2 regions of the Paraburkholderia sp. BL10I2N1 genome follow, and region 1 is predicted to be linked to the other one. Evidence: predicted binding sites of a transcription regulator. Region 1 holds the regulator's gene; the other holds the start of a gene.
The links. Region 1 encodes FNR, which switches genes on or off when oxygen is low (the NO sensors DNR and NnrR bind a similar motif). Its sites were predicted from a motif close to TTGATNNNNATCAA; they were not measured.
Positions count from the first base shown of each region.

Region 2: the regulator FNR is predicted to act here: its motif matches at 5,393-5,406, upstream of nifA (nif-specific transcriptional activator NifA).

Region 1 covers NZ_SNWA01000002.1:2,428,811-2,436,922, forward strand. The annotation lists gene B0G77_RS33175 (nitroreductase) at 247-1,176, opposite strand; gene fnr (fumarate/nitrate reduction transcriptional regulator Fnr) at 1,708-2,439, opposite strand; partial or broken gene B0G77_RS33185 (hypothetical protein) at 2,839-3,264, opposite strand; partial or broken gene B0G77_RS33190 (response regulator transcription factor) at 3,552-4,198, opposite strand; gene B0G77_RS33195 (universal stress protein) at 4,444-4,920, shown strand; partial or broken gene B0G77_RS33200 (universal stress protein) at 5,037-5,195, opposite strand; partial or broken gene B0G77_RS33205 (universal stress protein) at 5,192-5,698, opposite strand; gene B0G77_RS33210 (universal stress protein) at 5,832-6,671, opposite strand; gene B0G77_RS33215 (hypothetical protein) at 6,883-7,422, shown strand; partial or broken gene B0G77_RS33220 (beta-ketoacyl-ACP reductase) at 7,412-7,519, shown strand; partial or broken gene B0G77_RS33225 (phosphate acyltransferase) at 7,571-7,798, shown strand; gene B0G77_RS33230 (bifunctional aminoglycoside phosphotransferase/ATP-binding protein) at 7,819-8,112, opposite strand, start outside.
Region 2 covers NZ_SNWA01000003.1:118,423-126,534, reverse strand. The annotation lists gene B0G77_RS38415 (FAD-dependent oxidoreductase) at 1-936, shown strand, start outside; gene B0G77_RS38410 (ferredoxin family protein) at 933-1,232, shown strand; gene B0G77_RS38405 ((2Fe-2S) ferredoxin domain-containing protein) at 1,244-1,570, shown strand; gene B0G77_RS38400 (hypothetical protein) at 1,567-2,046, shown strand; gene B0G77_RS38395 (helix-turn-helix domain-containing protein) at 2,058-2,795, shown strand; gene nifA (nif-specific transcriptional activator NifA) at 3,407-5,284, opposite strand; gene B0G77_RS38385 (reverse transcriptase domain-containing protein) at 5,448-5,714, shown strand; gene B0G77_RS38375 (helix-turn-helix domain-containing protein) at 6,699-7,352, opposite strand; partial or broken gene B0G77_RS45380 (ATP-binding protein) at 7,660-7,800, opposite strand; gene B0G77_RS38365 (hypothetical protein) at 8,017-8,112, opposite strand, start outside.

The DNA of each region.
Region 1 (8,112 bases):
GAGTGTACGGGAGTCGTGATCCGTGTCGTTGACACATGTCAATGAGACTGTTGTGCGCGAGGAGGAGCGATCTGCTGACCGCATTTGATGCGCACCGGACCAGGATCGAACATGTGGTCAGGCAGACGATGAAAAAAGCCGACGGCAAGCCCGTACGTCTGCATGGCGGTTTTTCAGCTTTTGCGTGGGAGATTGCGCCTGGGCGGGAGGCGTCGGATCAGGATAAACATCCAGCAGGTCACATCGTTACGACATCACGGTCGCCAACGGGCGGCGTGGCGAATGTTCCACCGGCGTTCCTCGACCGATACGCAGAAGCAGTTGTGGCATCGTGTCGAGACCGGGTGTTGCGAGTAGCCTGTCGCGCAAGGTATCGACTTCGATCGGTTGATTGAGATATGAGGCGCTCAATCCCTCAATAACTGCTGTCAGCAGCACACGCTCCAGTGCCTGGCCGACTGCCAGCCACGCGGGCGCGTCATCGACGCCCGTTGCAAGGCACAGAAAGAGCGGCGAACCCGTAACCAGCGACCGGTGCGTCGCCGCCATTCCGTCACCCAGGTCGAACGTGCGAATCGCCAGCGCGACCAACGGCGCCGCGACGTCCTGAAGCACGTGAAGGCCGGCCGACAGCGCCGGCATACCATCCTCGCGGCGGCTTGAGTGAATCCAGCTCGCCAGTTCACGTCGAAAGCGTGGGTCGTGGAACTGCACGAGGTCTGCTTCGGCGATGAGCTCGGCGATACGCTCGCGCTCGCCCACCGCATCGATGCAGATGACGTCGGCACCCTCGGCCATGCCAGCTTCGCGCAGCCTTTGCTGGACGTCGGGCGACACGGGTTCACTGGAGAATGCCGCACGGTTGGTGACGCGCCTGGCAATCGCCTCGAATAGCGGCGCCAGCGTGGCGTCACAATGTCCGTCGGGCACGATCTTCAGATGCGCGAGGACATCCGGATCGGCGGACGACGGGAACAAAGTGATGGCATAGGCAAGCCCCAGGTGACTCAATGCGGCGCGCAGATTGAAAAGCGCTGCGCCGCAGCTGATGATCAGTTCGCGGTCGAACGGATCAACGACAGACAGGGCGCGCAGGCGGTCGGCACACAGCGTGATAGCGTCGCCGTCGACGATGAAATGCCAAGGTTGCGTATTGTGGCTGGACGGCGCGAGCACGGCGTACCGCAACGCAAAGCGCAGCTTCTCTTCAAGGCTGGCGTGTGGATCGAGTTGCTGTTCCGATACGGATCATGCTGCCATGTAGGGCGTTGTTTTCATTCAAGCCTCCCGCGTGACGGACTACCCTGTGACAGATCGCTCTTGAGAGCCAGGCCGATCAGTTTCAGGTAACCGGTTTATCCTGTCAGATTGAGGCACGACACACCTGACCCAGGTCAAGGCACGGCGTCCGTCTCGCGCTGAAATCGGCGCCTGCGACTGCACGCGACCGCACTCATTGTCGCGCCGGTGGTGAGGGATCCAGTTCTGTGCAGGTCAACCGGCGACGTAAGACGAGCGATGCGTGCGATGGTATTCGATGGCAGCCCGGCGCTGCCAGGCGAGATGGAATTATCCGATCCGGCGCCGTCCAGGGGAACGTTGCTGAGGTGACGCAAAAACGGGCGGCCGTCCCGTCGTCCGGATAGCGCATCTGAACGCTCCGCATCTTGCCACCTCATGTCGCCGTTTGTGACAGGGCGCATCCGGTCAGACACGCTCCAGTCCGTCAGGGTTGAGGATGCGAATCTGTTTGCCGCGCGCATCGACCAGCCCCTCACGCTGGAATTTCGAGAACATGCGGCTGACGGTTTCGAGTTTCATGCCGAGGTAGCTGCCGATTTCCTCGCGCGTCATCCGCAGGTTGAACTCCGCCGACGAGTAGCCGCGAGCCCTGAGCCGGGTCGAAAGATTGAGCAGGAAGGCCGCGACACGCTGCTCGGCCGACATCGTGCCCAGCAGCAGCATCAGGACGGATTCCCGGACGATCTCGCTGCTCATCATCCGGTGCACGTGCTGCTGGATTCCCTTGACCTCCCGGCACAACGATTCGAGCAGGTGAAACGGGATGATGCAGACGTTGCTGTCTTCGATGGCAATCGCATCGAAGCTGTGATGGCCTGTGCTCACGCCATCCAGACCGAGTGCGTCGCCCGCGAGATGAAAGCCGGTCACCTGCTCGCGTCCGTCGCGATGCATGACGACGGTCTTGAACGACCCTGCACGCACCGCATACATGCTCTGGAAAGCATCGCCCGTGCGATAGAGCGCCTCTCCCTGCCTGACCATGCGCGTCGAGCAGATGATCGCGTCGAGGCGCTGAAGGTCAAGGGGCGAGAGGCCCTGCGGCAGGCAGACGGCGCGCATGGCGCAACTGGAGCAGCGCGAGGTCGGCCGATTTACCGCAGTTGCAGAGGACGTTCCATTGAGGGCGCGCGGCATGGGCGGCGCGATCCGGACAACTGGCGCGGCGACGGGGTATTGGGCAACGTCAGACATGATGTGCTCCTCTTTCCTGAGTGGCGCATGCGAGCCCGCTTGCGCGCAAATTTCTTGATCGTGTCGCGGGCCAGCAGGAACTCGCTGGTCTTGTCGAAGATGTCGTGCGCTCTGATCGCCATGCAGGCTTCGCGAAATCATCCGGTGCCGGATGGCGAGCGAGTCTTCGACCAGAAAGACCTTCTGCGTTGCATCGGTTGTGTCGCAAGTCATGCGTTTCAGTATGGTCGGTGTTGTCTCAAAATTAAATCGTCCGTGTATGAAGTTCAGGTAGGCGTCGCGGAAGACGTGTAGGGAAAATCCTACGCGACGACGAGCCCGACCCTCTGAAACCACGGATAGTTATGCCGCGCGACGGATTAATTCGGCGCTCAATCCATATTCCCTGGCAATCGACAGCAGTCTGTCGTGCCATTCACAGACGCCGAACAAGTCATCGACGTTTTGCAGGCAGCTCAACAGAGTCACGGTAGATTCGTCGTAGACGTTGATCCTCGTCCGCAACAGCGCCTTGCGCAGCGCGGTAATTCCGGCGTCCATATCAGCGGGGTGACCGAGTGCCGGCCCGATCAGGTACCGGACCGGCACCCCCTCCATCGAAGAGGTGTAGTCGGCAGGACGGGTAAAGCTGCCAGTCGGACACCCACCGCACGATCACCGATATGCTGCGCCGCCCTTCGGGAGCAACGCAGCGCGCCGCTGATCAAAAAGGTGTTCGACTACGTGGTCGAAGATTTCCTGCCTGGTGAGAAAATGAACAGGGCGCATGAGGTGTCTCCCGCGTTGTCTACCGGCCATTGACATCGAATCTGGCTGGCTGTCGATTTCAGTATTGTCGACGCGCAGGTCATGCGAAATTAGCGTTCACGGAGAATCGCGTAGGATCTGCTGATGTGAAGTAGGGAATTTCTGACGTGCGGCAGGGCGCTTTTACAAACGAAGGCTGACCTGCATGCAGCATGAAGCGTAAGAACCTTGCCATGACCTCTGTCGAATCAGGCGGGTGTGTGCCACTTCTCCGTGTCGCAGAAAACGGAAGCAGAACGGCGCCCCGGTCAGATCTCGTCCTCGTCACCAAAAAGCTGTGTCGCAGCGCGTAGCGCACAAGCGCGGCTTCGTGCGGCATCTGCATCTTTTCAAGGATGCGCGTCTTGTAGGTGCTGACCGTCTTCGCGCTGACACACGGCTCCTGGGCGATTTCGGAGATCGTCTGGCCAGCCGCAATGCGTCGGAAATCGTCGAATTCGCGGTCTGACAGACGCTGATGCGGCAACGTATCGACCGGTTCGTTCAGACTCTGCGCGAACTGCTCCGCCATCGCAAGGCTGACGTAAATGCCACCGCTCACGACCTTGGTGACCGCCGAGACCAGTTCGGCGCTGGCGCTTTCCTTCGTCAGATAGCCGGATGCGCCGGCCTTGAACGCGCGTACCGCATATTGCTGTTCCGCATGCATGGTCAGCACGAGGATGCGCAAGGCAGGCTTTTCGTCCTTGATCTGCTTGATGAGCTCGACGCCGTTGCGGCCGGGCATCGACAGATCGAGTACCAGCACGTGGGCTTCCATATCGCGAATCAGTGCGATCGTGCTCGTTCCATCGTTCGCCTCACCGATCACTTCGAAGCCGCTTGCATTCTGCAGGATATGCCGCAGGCCATCGCGCACCAGCGTGTGGTCGTCGGCTATCAGCACCTTTGTCATGGTTGAGCCCCTTCGCCCGTTGCGCGACCCCAATTGTGGCATGGTCGTTCCAATTCTGCCCCCTTCAGGCGTCTGCTGCCGGTACGGGATGCATCTGGCGTGCGCCCGCGACATCCAATGACAACCAGAGCAGCGGTTGATTCTTGTCAAACGTCACGTCGATGCTGCACGGCAGACTGAGTGCTCGGGCAGGGCCGCGACGGCCTCGCCATCATGGGAAAAGGGCGCGAGTCCAGGAGGCGTTCATGTACAAGCGAATCTTCGCCGCAATCGACGGCAGTCCGGCTGCGCAGCTTGCGCTCGAGGAAGCGGTGAAGCTGGCGCAGGCGGCAGATGCCACGGTGACGGCTATTTGCGTCGTGCCGCACGCAACTCAACTTACAGATCTCGGCCCCGCTTTTGTCGACGTACTGCCGACCGGCACCGTGGCAACCGACGCAGCAACGGCGGCGCTCCAGGACGCAGACGAATGCTTCCGGCAAGCTCACGTACGCGGCGTCGCCCGTGTGATCGATTCCTGGGGCGAAGACATCGCCGGCGTTCTCAGCCGCGCGGCCGACGAATGCGAGGCCGATCTCGTCGTGATGGGCACCCACGGACGCCGCGGCTGGCGGCGGACGCTTATGGGTAGTGTTGCCGAGTCTTTCGTCCGGACGACTGATCTGCCCGTATTGCTCGTCCGGCACGATCCGGACGTCGAGCCGATCCCTTCAGGTCTGTAAGACTGCGAGCGGAACTCAATGTGGCGCGTCTTTAAAAGACGCGTCAGCTAAATCAAAGAGAGATGCCCGTCTTTTGCGCTCATCGATGATCGCGAGGCGCAGGCTCTCGCACCTGGTTCCTTGGTGAAGACCGGCCTGACCAGGTCCTGGCGGCAAAAGGCATAGCGGCGGATCAGGTGCGCGTCGTCCTTACGTGCCAGATCGAGCGCGAATTCGACGCGTGCGTCGCTGTGACTGCTGTCGTCGAGATGAACGAGGAGCGTCCGGTAGTTCATGACAGCTCCTTCGCCGCGACGGCAGCCGCGTCGCTGTCGGCATCTGCCGTGGGCGTGCAATGCGCCGGTACCAAAAGGACAGGGCAGTGCGCAATGCGCAGAAAGCGCTCCGCGACGCTGCCGAGCACAAACCGCTGAACACCGCGGCGACCGTGCGTGGCTATCACGACGAGATCGGTGTGCAGGTCGGAGGCGGCCCGCAGAATGTGCCGCGCGATGTCGCCGCCGACTTGTTCGACCTCGATGATCCGCGGCGTCCCAGTCACGCCTTCGCGTTTCATCCGGGCAAGTGCTTCTTTCGTCACATGCGTGCCTTACTGAAACAGGGCGTCGCGTGCATACGACGGGTCGTAGCCCGGCACGTCGTAGGTCATCAATGGGACATCGACGACGTAAAGCGGCTATACCGCCGCGCCCGTCTCCCGGGCCAGCTTCAGGGCAGCAGAGAAAGCCAGGACGGATGGTTCGCTGCCATCGATGGGAGCCAGAATGTTTCTGTACATGGCGTGCCTCGCCGGGATGAGCTGTATGTGAATCCATCATGGGTAGCGAACGGCCGTCCTGTGCTGATCTGGTTCAAGCGGTTCGACGAACCAGCGTCCAGAACGGGCAGCGTTCGCGTTCGCTTGAGGCGTGTCAGTGCGACATCAGCGTGGGCACCGTCATCGACTTCAGCACCGAGCGGGTCGCGCCGCCCATCACCAGTTCCTGCCAGCGGGCGTGACCGTACGCGCCCATCACCAGCAGGTCGCTTCCGTGGTCGGCCGCGTGCGACAGCAGGGCCTCGCCGATCGATGCGCCCGGCGACACGGTGATGTCCCTGACTTCGACGTTGACCCCGTGGCGCGCTACGACCGCCGCGATATCGGCGCCGGGAATCCGGCTGCCGGGCGGCTCGTCTTTTGCCCCGTTGATGGTGACGATCGTCGTCAGTTTTGCGTGCTGCATGAAGGGCAGCGCGTCGTGAACCGCACGCGTGGCTTCGCGGCTGCCGTCCCACGCGACGGTCACGCGTGCCCCCGTCGACGCGAAGCTGCCTGCGTAAGGAACGAACAGCACCGGACGCCCGGCCGACATGACAAGGTCTTCCGGGAAATGCTCGCCGACATAAGCCTCGGGATCATTCGGATCGTCCTGACCGGCAACGATCAGGTCGGTGCAGCGGGCGATGCGCGGAACAGCGATGTTCGCGTACTCGTCCGTGGTGATCCAGTCGGCGGCGATCCTGGCGCGCGTGGCTTCGGCGCGAAACAGGCGCTCGATTGCCGCACGCCGCTCATGCCGCTGGGCTTCGTGGTCGGGGTAGTACGCAGCCGTGCCCGCCATGACATAGAACGAGCGCGGATCGGGCGTGAACACCGAAAACACGCCCGTGAGATGGGCGTCGAAGTGTTTGGCGATCTGCAGGGCGAGTTCGAGTCGCGGGTGGGCACGTTCGCTCGTGTCGAGATGAACAGCGATGCTTTTGTAGCTCATTGCGGCAACTCCGGTAATGAACAGGATGACGGGTATCGACGTCATCTGGAGTCTATGAGTGCGGTAGTTGCGAGCCTTGACACAGATCAACCGCCCGCTGGCGGAACGCTGCTTGATGGAGGTCAATGAGCAGGGCTAAGGTTGGACTACACTGGTCAGGAACTGCTGCTGCGGGAATTCCACGACTTTTCGCCGTCGAAAGGAGCTCATCATGGCGACTGAACTCAACGCTTCATTCGATCTCTATCGCGCGAATCTCGACCTGGCGCTACGGATGGTCACCTTCGGGCTGGAGGGCCGCCGCGATGGGTGCGCGTTCCAGACGCAGCGGATCAATCGTGACCTCGCTGCGATCAGGAAACTGCAGGAAGCCTCGAGCCGATCCAAAGACCTGAACGAATACAACGCTGCCTGCCAGTCGATGTTGCAGGATTACCTGACGGCCAGCACCAGCATCTGGCAGGAGGCGCTGGGCTCCGCGGTGCGTAACCAGACCGCGTTCGGCGACGACATGCGCGAGGCGCTGCAAGGCTGGCAGTCGGCCTGGACCACGCAGTGCAAGAAGGCGGCCGATGCAAGTGGGGCCGGCACGCCGATACAGGAGTGGATGCAGCGTTTCGAGCAGGCGATTGCGGGTGCGATTCCGGGCACTATCCCTGGCACGATTCCGGGCGGCGACAAGCGTGCCGAACCGGCCCAGGCAGCCGCAGAGGGCGGGCGTGCGAAGAAGGGGGAGCCGCATGTCGGCTAGACGCGTTGCTTTTGTCACGGGCGGCATGGGAGGACTCGGCGCCGCCATCAGCCGCTGGCTACACGATGCCGGCATGACCGTCGCGATGTCGCATTCGAACGCGGCGGCCTCGGCGCACGCGGCGCATCAGAAAAGCATTGTCCGGGGCATAGCGGGGCGCGCCAGTGTGCTGGTCGTACCCGATCTCGAAGTGGGCAAAATGCTGGTCAGGTAGCTTGCGTTTCTGGGCGTTGCACCGAGCGCGGGCATCGTGCTGGGCGCACGCGTTCCGGTCGTCCTCACGAGCCGAGCGGACAGCGTACCGTCTTGCGTCGCGTCATGCGCGCTGGCTGCGATTCTGGCGGGCTCCACGGGGCGTTCGCCGCTGCACGTATGACTGGCGTGCGGCGCCAGGCCTCAAACGATGGCCGCTTCTTCCTTCGAGGCAACCCTATCCGCGCCCAGTTGTTCCAGCAACGGCTGCCAGTACTGAAGGTGACCGAATGAGTTGCGTGCCACATCCGTATCGAAGCTGATTGTCATCAGGCATTCCTCGGGGGACAGTGGCTCCTCGTTGGCCAGTTGCCGGACCAACACCAGCGTGCCGGCGTCTGAGGTTTGGAAGGGGCCAGACGCTCGCCCCCTCACACGTTCGACCAGTGTCCGCGGGCGCGCGTGAAAATTCAGAATGAAGACGGGCATCGACAGCAT
Region 2 (8,112 bases), on a different contig from region 1:
CTGCTCTGCGAGACCACGGTGAAGGAACTGATCATGGACGGCGACCTGGTGGTCGGCGTGCAGTGCGACCGCGAGCACGGCGATGTCTATGCCGACGTGGTGGTGCTCGCCGACGGCGTGAATTCGACGCTCGCGCGCAAGGCGGGCTTTCATGGAGAGATCGGGGCCGGCAACGTTGCGCTCGCCGTCAAGGAGATTCTCTTCATGCCCGAGGAGACGATCCGCCAGCGCTTCAACGTCGGCGAAGACGACGGCGTCGTGATCGAGATGGTCGGCAGTATCACCGACGGCATGATGGGCACTGGCTTCCTCTATACCAACAAGGAATCGCTCACCATAGGCGTGGGCTGCATGCTGAGCGACTTCAAGAAAAACCCCAACCGCACGAGCCCCTATGTGCTCCTCGAAAAGATGAAGCAGCACCCGTCGATCGCACCGCTGATTGCGGGCGGCGAGATGAAGGAGTATTGCGCGCATCTGATTCCCGAAGGCGGTTTTCACGCAATCCCGCAGGTCTACGGCAACGGCTGGATGATCGTTGGCGATTCTGGCGGTTTCGTGAACGCCGCGCACCGAGAAGGATCGAATCTTGCGATGACCACGGGACGCCTCGCCGCCGAAACGGTGATCCACGCGAAAGCCGCGGGCCACGGCTACCGCGCCGGCACGCTCAAGGCCTACAAGGCCGCGCTCGATCAGAGCTTCGTGATGAAAGACCTGCACAAGTACCGCGACATGCCGGCCGTGCTGCATCAGAATCCGCAGTTCTTCACGACCTACCCCGACCTCATGGCGCGCGCCGCGCGCACGATGATCACGGTCGACGGTAAGGACAAGAAAAGCAAGGAGCGCGAGATTTTTTCGAGCTTCCGCAAAGCCCGTTCGCTTTCTGGCATCGTAGGTGACGCCTACAAACTCCTGAGGGCCTTCCGATGAGCACCCTACCCGTCAACGTAGAGGAAAAGCTGTTCCAGAACCGTTACCGCGTCGACGCAGGACGGCCGCACGTCCACATCAAGGATGCCGACGTCTGCCAGAGCGAATGCAGCGCGAAGAGTTGCACCTTCGTCTGCCCGGCCTCGTGCTACAAGGCTGAAGGCAACGGCGCGGTGACGCTGATCACCGACGGCTGCCTCGAATGCGGCAGCTGCCGCATCCTCTGTACCGACCACCAGAATATCGAGTGGGACTACCCGCGCGGTGGTCACGGCATCCTGTTCAAGTTCGGTTGAGGAACATCGTCATGGCCAGACCAGAACGACATGTGTTTGCTTGCACCCAGAACCGGCCGCCGCAGCATCCGCGCGTCGCCTGCGCAGGCGGCAAGGGCTCGACCGCGCTGCTGAAGGCATTCTGGGCGGAACAGCGGAAACGCCAGGCGCCCGAGACCGTCGCGATCACGTATTCGGGCTGCCTCGGCCCGTGCGATCAGGGCGCGCACGTGCTCATCTATCCCGACGCGGTGCTATACAGCGGCGTGACGATGGCCGACGTGGAGAAGATCTTCACGCGTCAACTCGAAGGCGGCGAACCGGTGCAGCGCCTCATCGCCGCGGAGACGGTGTGGTGAACCTGCTGACCGGGGTCGAGTCGAACGAACTGTTCGGCGGCGAGGTGTCGGCCGCCGTGCGGCGCCTCATCGAAGGCCTGCATGGCGCGCCGGCCGAGCAGATCGTCGCAGTCCTGTGGAGCGTCACGCTGACCTCTCCGCAAAGCCTTGCCGCCTACTATCTGCTCTACAAATTCCATGCCGGACGCCGCGAACTCGATGAGGCAGAGCACGCAGCCCATCTGGGACTAAAAGCAGCTGCGCATGCCGCCGGATTGAATGAGGACTGGCAGATGGTACAAGCCGGCGACGCGAACTTCCACGCGCCCGGTCCCGCCCGCTTCTGGCTGTTCACGCTAAAGGCGCTCGCCTTCATCGGCCTGCGGCGCGGCGAACGCGAAACCGCCACACAGTTGATCACACAACTACGGCAGCTCGATCCGGCAGATCACCTCGGCTTTGGCGTAGTGGAAGCGTTGCTGCAACGGTCCGTCTGAGGAGAAGCACGATGTCCAAACAGCCCGCCATCGCATCGTTGACCGACGACAATCTGGCAGCCAGCGGCGTGGCAGCAGTCGACCGTGCACTGACCCTGCTGGCTGCCTTCGGCAACGGCACGCCCGTGCTGTCATTGAGCGCGCTCGCGGAACGCACGCGCCTGTACAAGAGCACCGTGCTGCGCCTGCTCGCGTCGCTGGAACATGCGCATCTCGTGGTGCGCCGCGCCGATGGCTGCTACGTGCTGGGGTCCGGCGTCGCAAGGCTGCATGCCGTCTATGCGCAATCGTCCTCCAGCGAGTCGCTGGTGATGCCCGTGCTGCAGGAACTGGTGGCCGCAACCCGTGAAAGCGCCGCGTTTCACGTACGTCAAGGTGCGCAACGGCTATGCCTGTATCGCGTCGACTCGCCACAGCCTGTGCGAGATCACATCCGCGCGGGCGAGCTACTGCCGCTGGATCGTGGCACAGGAGGCCGGGTGTTGCAAGCCTACTGCCACGAGGGCGACGAGGCACTCGGTCAACACATCCGCCGCCAGCAGGTCATCGCGCTAGCAGGAGACCGCGATCCGCAATTGGCAGGTATCGCCCCGCCGGTGTTCGGCCCGTCCGGGCAACTCGCCGGTGTCATTACGCTGACCATGCCCCGCGAGAGACTGGACTCCGCTTGGGCAGAGATAGTGAGGAATTCTGGGCGAACTCTCACACAATACCTTGGCGGAATCAAGCCGGGCCAGGCAGACGGGTAGTGATGCGTGAGGAACGAACTTGGGTTGTTACTCGCTTTTACTGAATATCTTAATGTTGGCCATTGCGGCCAGCCGCGGTCGATCCCAACTTCGACTCAACGAATGTCAGTACATGGACACCCCCAGTTTGCCAAGTTTTCAATCGGTGATGGTAAGTAGATTGCAACCGTACATGCGGACTTTCAAGGTGGCTGTGCCGCTGTGCCTGACGGGTTTCGCTGGTCGATTCCCCGTCGCTTTCGCGCACTCGACATTCCCGGGTTTTGCCGACCACGCTCTAACCTGTCGTGCCATCACGTCCAGAAATTCAACGCGATCGAACAGCACCGCTTGTGTCGCTTACCGCATCCGGCGTGAGCTGATGGTCGAGCGCGACAGGGCCGTCGAACCGGCGATGACAGCGCCGCGTTCGCACCACCTTAGTCGAGATACCGACCGCCCCTGAGGTCGGGCGGGCTGTTCTCGACGATTACCGAATTGGCGCCGACGCGGGGGCCGCTTCCGATCGTGATCATGCCAAGGTCCGCGCCAAACCCAGGCTTGACTTGTCCGAGCTATTCGCATCAGTCGCGATGTCGCGGCCCCGACACGCCGCAAGTCCGACAGTGCTTTCAGAAACGCTTGATCTCGACACCGTATTTCCTCAGCGCGTAGCCAATCTGGCGCGGCGTCAGTCCAAGCAGTCGCGCCGCCCTTGCCTGCACCCAGCCGGATCTTTCCATGGCGGCGATGAGACGCTCGCGGTTGGTCATCTTCGCACCACTTCCGAGGGCTGCGCCGCCAGGCGCTAGCGGAGCCTGCTCGCTGCCGGCAAGCGGGACCGCAACTGCGCCCGACGTAGCAGCCTCAGCAGGGGGCGTACCCGGCCTCACTTGCACTGGTACGATCGGCCCAGGCTGCAGCGCCATCTCGTCCGATCCGCTCTGCCACAGCATCGCGGAAAGGCACTGGCCGTGGCAGCAGGCAAAGTCGTTTCTCACGATCGATAGTCCCGGCGCCAAGGTCGCGCTCCGCTGCACGCAATTCTCGAGCTCGCGGACATTGCCGGGAAAACCGCAGTTCATCAATACTTCAATCGCACCCGCATCGAAGGTCAGCGTACGGCCGTTCTCGCTGTTGAAATTCTTGAGAAACTCAACGGCGAGGAGCGGAATATCACTGCGCCTTTCACGCAACGGCGGCAGCAGCAAGGGAACCACGCTGATGCGATAATAAAGGTCGGCGCGGAACTCGTTCCTTGCCACCGCGTCTTCCAGGTTCTTATTCGTGGCGGCAATCACGCGAACATCGACCTTAATGGTCTGGTTGCTGCCGACGCGCTCGAATTCTTGCTCCTGCAGGACGCGCAGCAGCTTTGCCTGGAACGAGGCCGAGATCTCGCCGATCTCGTCCAGAAACAGCGTCCCCTTGTCGGCAAGCTCGAAGCGCCCCTTGCGCGAATTGAAGGCACTGGTAAAGGCACCCTTCTCATGACCGAACAATTCGGATTCCAGCACCGTCTCAGGGAGCGCCGCGCAATTGAGCTTGATGAAGGGCCGCTTGGCTCGCGGCGACAGCTCGTGAAGGGCCTTGGCGACCAGCTCCTTCCCGGTACCGGATTCCCCGCGCAAGAGAACTGTGCTGTTCGATTTGGCTACCACCGCGATCTTCTCGAGCAGGCCGCGCAGCGCCGGGCTGTCGCCAATGATCCCCTCGACCTGAAACTTCTTACGCTCCTGCGCAGGGTACTTGAGCTCGGACAATTGTTTTTGCAGCCCGTCCCTCCCCGCCATCAGTCGCTCGCGGTCGCTCTTGAATAAGCGATGCAGCTTCACCGTCTGCCCCACCAGGTTGGCGATCATGGTAAGCAGCCGCACGTCGTAATCGAGCCGGAAGTTCGCCCCATTATCCAGGATGCGGTCGATGGTCAGCGTGCCCACGACTTTCGCGTCGATGCGAATAGGAACGCCGATGAACGACACTCGCATGTTGTCGGAAGCACCGAGCACGCCCATGTCGGCGGCACTGAAGCCCGAATGCACCGCTATGTTCTCGGCGACGAGCGGCCTGTCCGTCGCCATGATCTGGTCAATTGCCTTCTGCGGCAGGCGCATCCGGTAGTGCTCATCGCTGCCTTCGCTCCAGTCCGCGCCAACGGTAATGTCCGGTACGCCATCATCGTCGAAGAGAGAGACAATACCGAGCCGCATCTGCACAACCGATTGCAGGAGATCGATGACGTTGGCCAACGTGACTTCGAGCCGGTAGGGGGCGGTGAGTACCTTCGATATTTCGAAGATGCCGGTAAGCACGCTCTCGTGCCACTGCACAATAGGGGCCGCGTGGTCCGTCTCGGACTTTGAGCTAGGCCTTTCGCGTACGGAAGCGATATGCAGCATGACGACGTCTCCGTTGTTGTGACCATCCTCCCTGTCACCTTGTTCGGATTTACGAGTATTGTGTTGCATATCATCCTCGATCTCGCGCCCAATTTCACGGACTGACTTCAAGAGATAACGCCTTTTCATGGCAGGACGGTGAAACGATAGTGCCTTGATTTACTTATTTTCTCCTTTTGCCATCTCGCCGCGCGGACCCCGCCAGGAACGCGAGTCCCATTGATGTCGCTCAAATCGACCGCGATTTGTCTACTCCAGGTGCAGCCGATTACAGGTGTCGTCCATCATTGATTGCTACCTCAGTCTGGTTCGCTATGTCGATGACTTTGTGATCACAGGTTACTCGAAAGAGTTGCTGGAAGACGAGGTCAAGCCACTGGTCGAGGTCTTTCTGCACGAGCGCGGACTGACGCTCTCCCCGGAAAAGACCAGGATCACGCACATCTCGCAAGGGTTCGACTTCCTCGGGCAGAACATTCGAAAATATCCGAACGGCAAGCTACTCATCAAGCCATCGAAAAAGAATGTTCAAACTTTCTGACGAAAGTGCGCGCAGTCATCAAGGACCATGCATCGGCCAAACAGGTCAATCTCATCGGCCTGCTCAACCCGATCATCGATGGCTGATCGAACTATCATCGACACGGGGTCTCGAAAGAAGTCTACAACGCAGTCGACACTGCCATCTGGCAGGCGTTGTGGAAGTGGTGCTGCGGGCGGCATCCGTGCAAGGGCGCACGACGGATCAGAGCGCGATACTTCCATCGTGAAGGAACGCGGCGATACTGGGTATTGGCCGCGATACTGGTGAACTAACGGCAGAAGGGAACCCAGGACGATTGAGGCTACGCAAAGCATCCGACGTCCCAATCCGGCGACATGCGCAAGTCCGTGGCGAAGCCCATCCCTTCGACCCGGCATGGGAACGCTACTAAGACCGCTATGGTTTGAAAATGGTGAACACCCTGTCGGGCCGAGGACAACTGATCCGCCTCTGGTTGGACCAGGAACGGGCTTGCCGGCCAGCGGTCGGGCCCGGACAAGCCCAAGCGGCCCGATCAGCGTATCCTGCTCGCTCAGCACGCCGATATGACGCATCCGGCTTTCAAGCAGGCACCGGCGCCGCCATCTGCATGGCAGTGTCCCTTACGGTCGTCTGCGGCATGCACTCCAGTATCGGCCCTGATACAAGTCGTCCGATTTCGACATCCAACGTGTGATTCGGCATGGCTTCCTGGCGAACCCTATTTCTCGTCTTTGAAATGGACGCAAGCGTATCGAACACCGCCTGCCTGCGCCTTGATTTGGGTCAAGTAAGACATCAGGAACGCGCGGAGCGATCAGGAGGCGACTCAATCGCATCGCCGCCCCCGGCTCTGCGCACTTGTCTGACCCGAATCATGGTGCGAATACACGTGGGCTATTTCCATTCGGCGGATTCTGGGGGAGTCACGAACGGATTGGAGAAGCGATGTGATTCATGAAACAGCCGAAACCTGTCCGCGTTGGAAGCCGCTTTCTTACCTCAGGCAGAAAGACGAGCGACCTTCTTCAATCCGGCGAAGTCGAGGATGCGGATTTCTTTGCCGTTCACGGTGATGAGCCTCTGCCTCTGGAACCTCGACAATATCCGGCTGACCGTCTCCAGCTTCAACCCGAGAAGGCTGCCAGTCTCCTCGCGCGTCATTCGCAAGATGAATTCGGTCGGCGAATAGGCGCGTGCCCGCCAACGCCGCGAGAGATCCAGAAGAAACGACGCAACCCGCTCGTCGGCCGCCATCGTGCGGAGCAGCGTACTCAAGCCGCCTTGCCGCACGAGTTCCGCGCTGAGCATTCGGTAGACGTGACCCTGCACCGCTTTGACTTCCCGGCTCAACAACTCGAGCAGATCGAACGGCATCACGCATACGCTGCTGTCTTCAAGGGCGATGGCGTCGCTTGCATAGTGGCCGGTAGCGATGCCGTCCAATCCCATCGGCTCTCCGGCAACGTAAAACCCGGTGACCTGGTCCCGCCCGTCCGGAAGCAGCGAGAGCTTCTTGAACGATCCCGTGCGAACCGCATAGACTTTGCAGAATGAATCGCCCGCGCGGTGCAATGCTTCGCCTTTTCTCACGTGGCGATAGCTGAGAACGAGGTCGTCCATTTGCCGGTCGCAGGCGAGCTCATCGGGGTTCATCGCGCAAAACGGACGCATCGTGCAGGTCTTGCATGACGTGCCACTCGAACCCATGGGCTTCGTCCGCGAAGCCGTTTTCGAAGGCCGAAACGTGTCGGTCTGTGGTGCGGTAAGGCGATTGTGCGCAATTGCCATGTGATTCTCCTTACTCAATCGATGTCCAAGTTTGTTTCACAAACCCGTCTTTGTCATCTCGAAATTACGCGGCTAACTGTCGCACAACTGAATCGAGGCAAACCATGATCCAGATCAATGAAAGCAGACCGATCCGTTGGGGCGACAAGTGTCCCCCGCGAGTTTGATCGGGTTCGGGCATCGGTTTGGGTGCCCGGAAGCTATCGCCGTCAAGCACGATGCGGTAGGCGCCGTGGCGTAGACGGTCGAGCGTAGCGGCACCGAGGATGCGGTCGCCGGCGAATGCCTCGCCCCACTCGCTGAAGTCAAGGTTAAATGCAGGGTCTATTTTTACGCGAAGTGTCAGCCCCATGGGGCCGTGAACGCGACAGATCCAACCCCTGTCTCTCCGCATAATGATGATGTCTTTCGTGGCCGATCGCCACTACAGGAGGACGCCATGTTGGCAACATACTTTGTTTCCCCACAGCGATTGCAAGAGCTCCGAGAAGGGCGCGGTGGTGCTCTGCTGGAGCTCTTCTCGCAGGTTCTAAATGAGTCGGGCAGCGACAATTGTTTTGGCCAACCGGCCGTGCTGCTTGACGCTGTCTAGGCGCACCGCGGAATAGCTGCCGGTGTAGCCGTG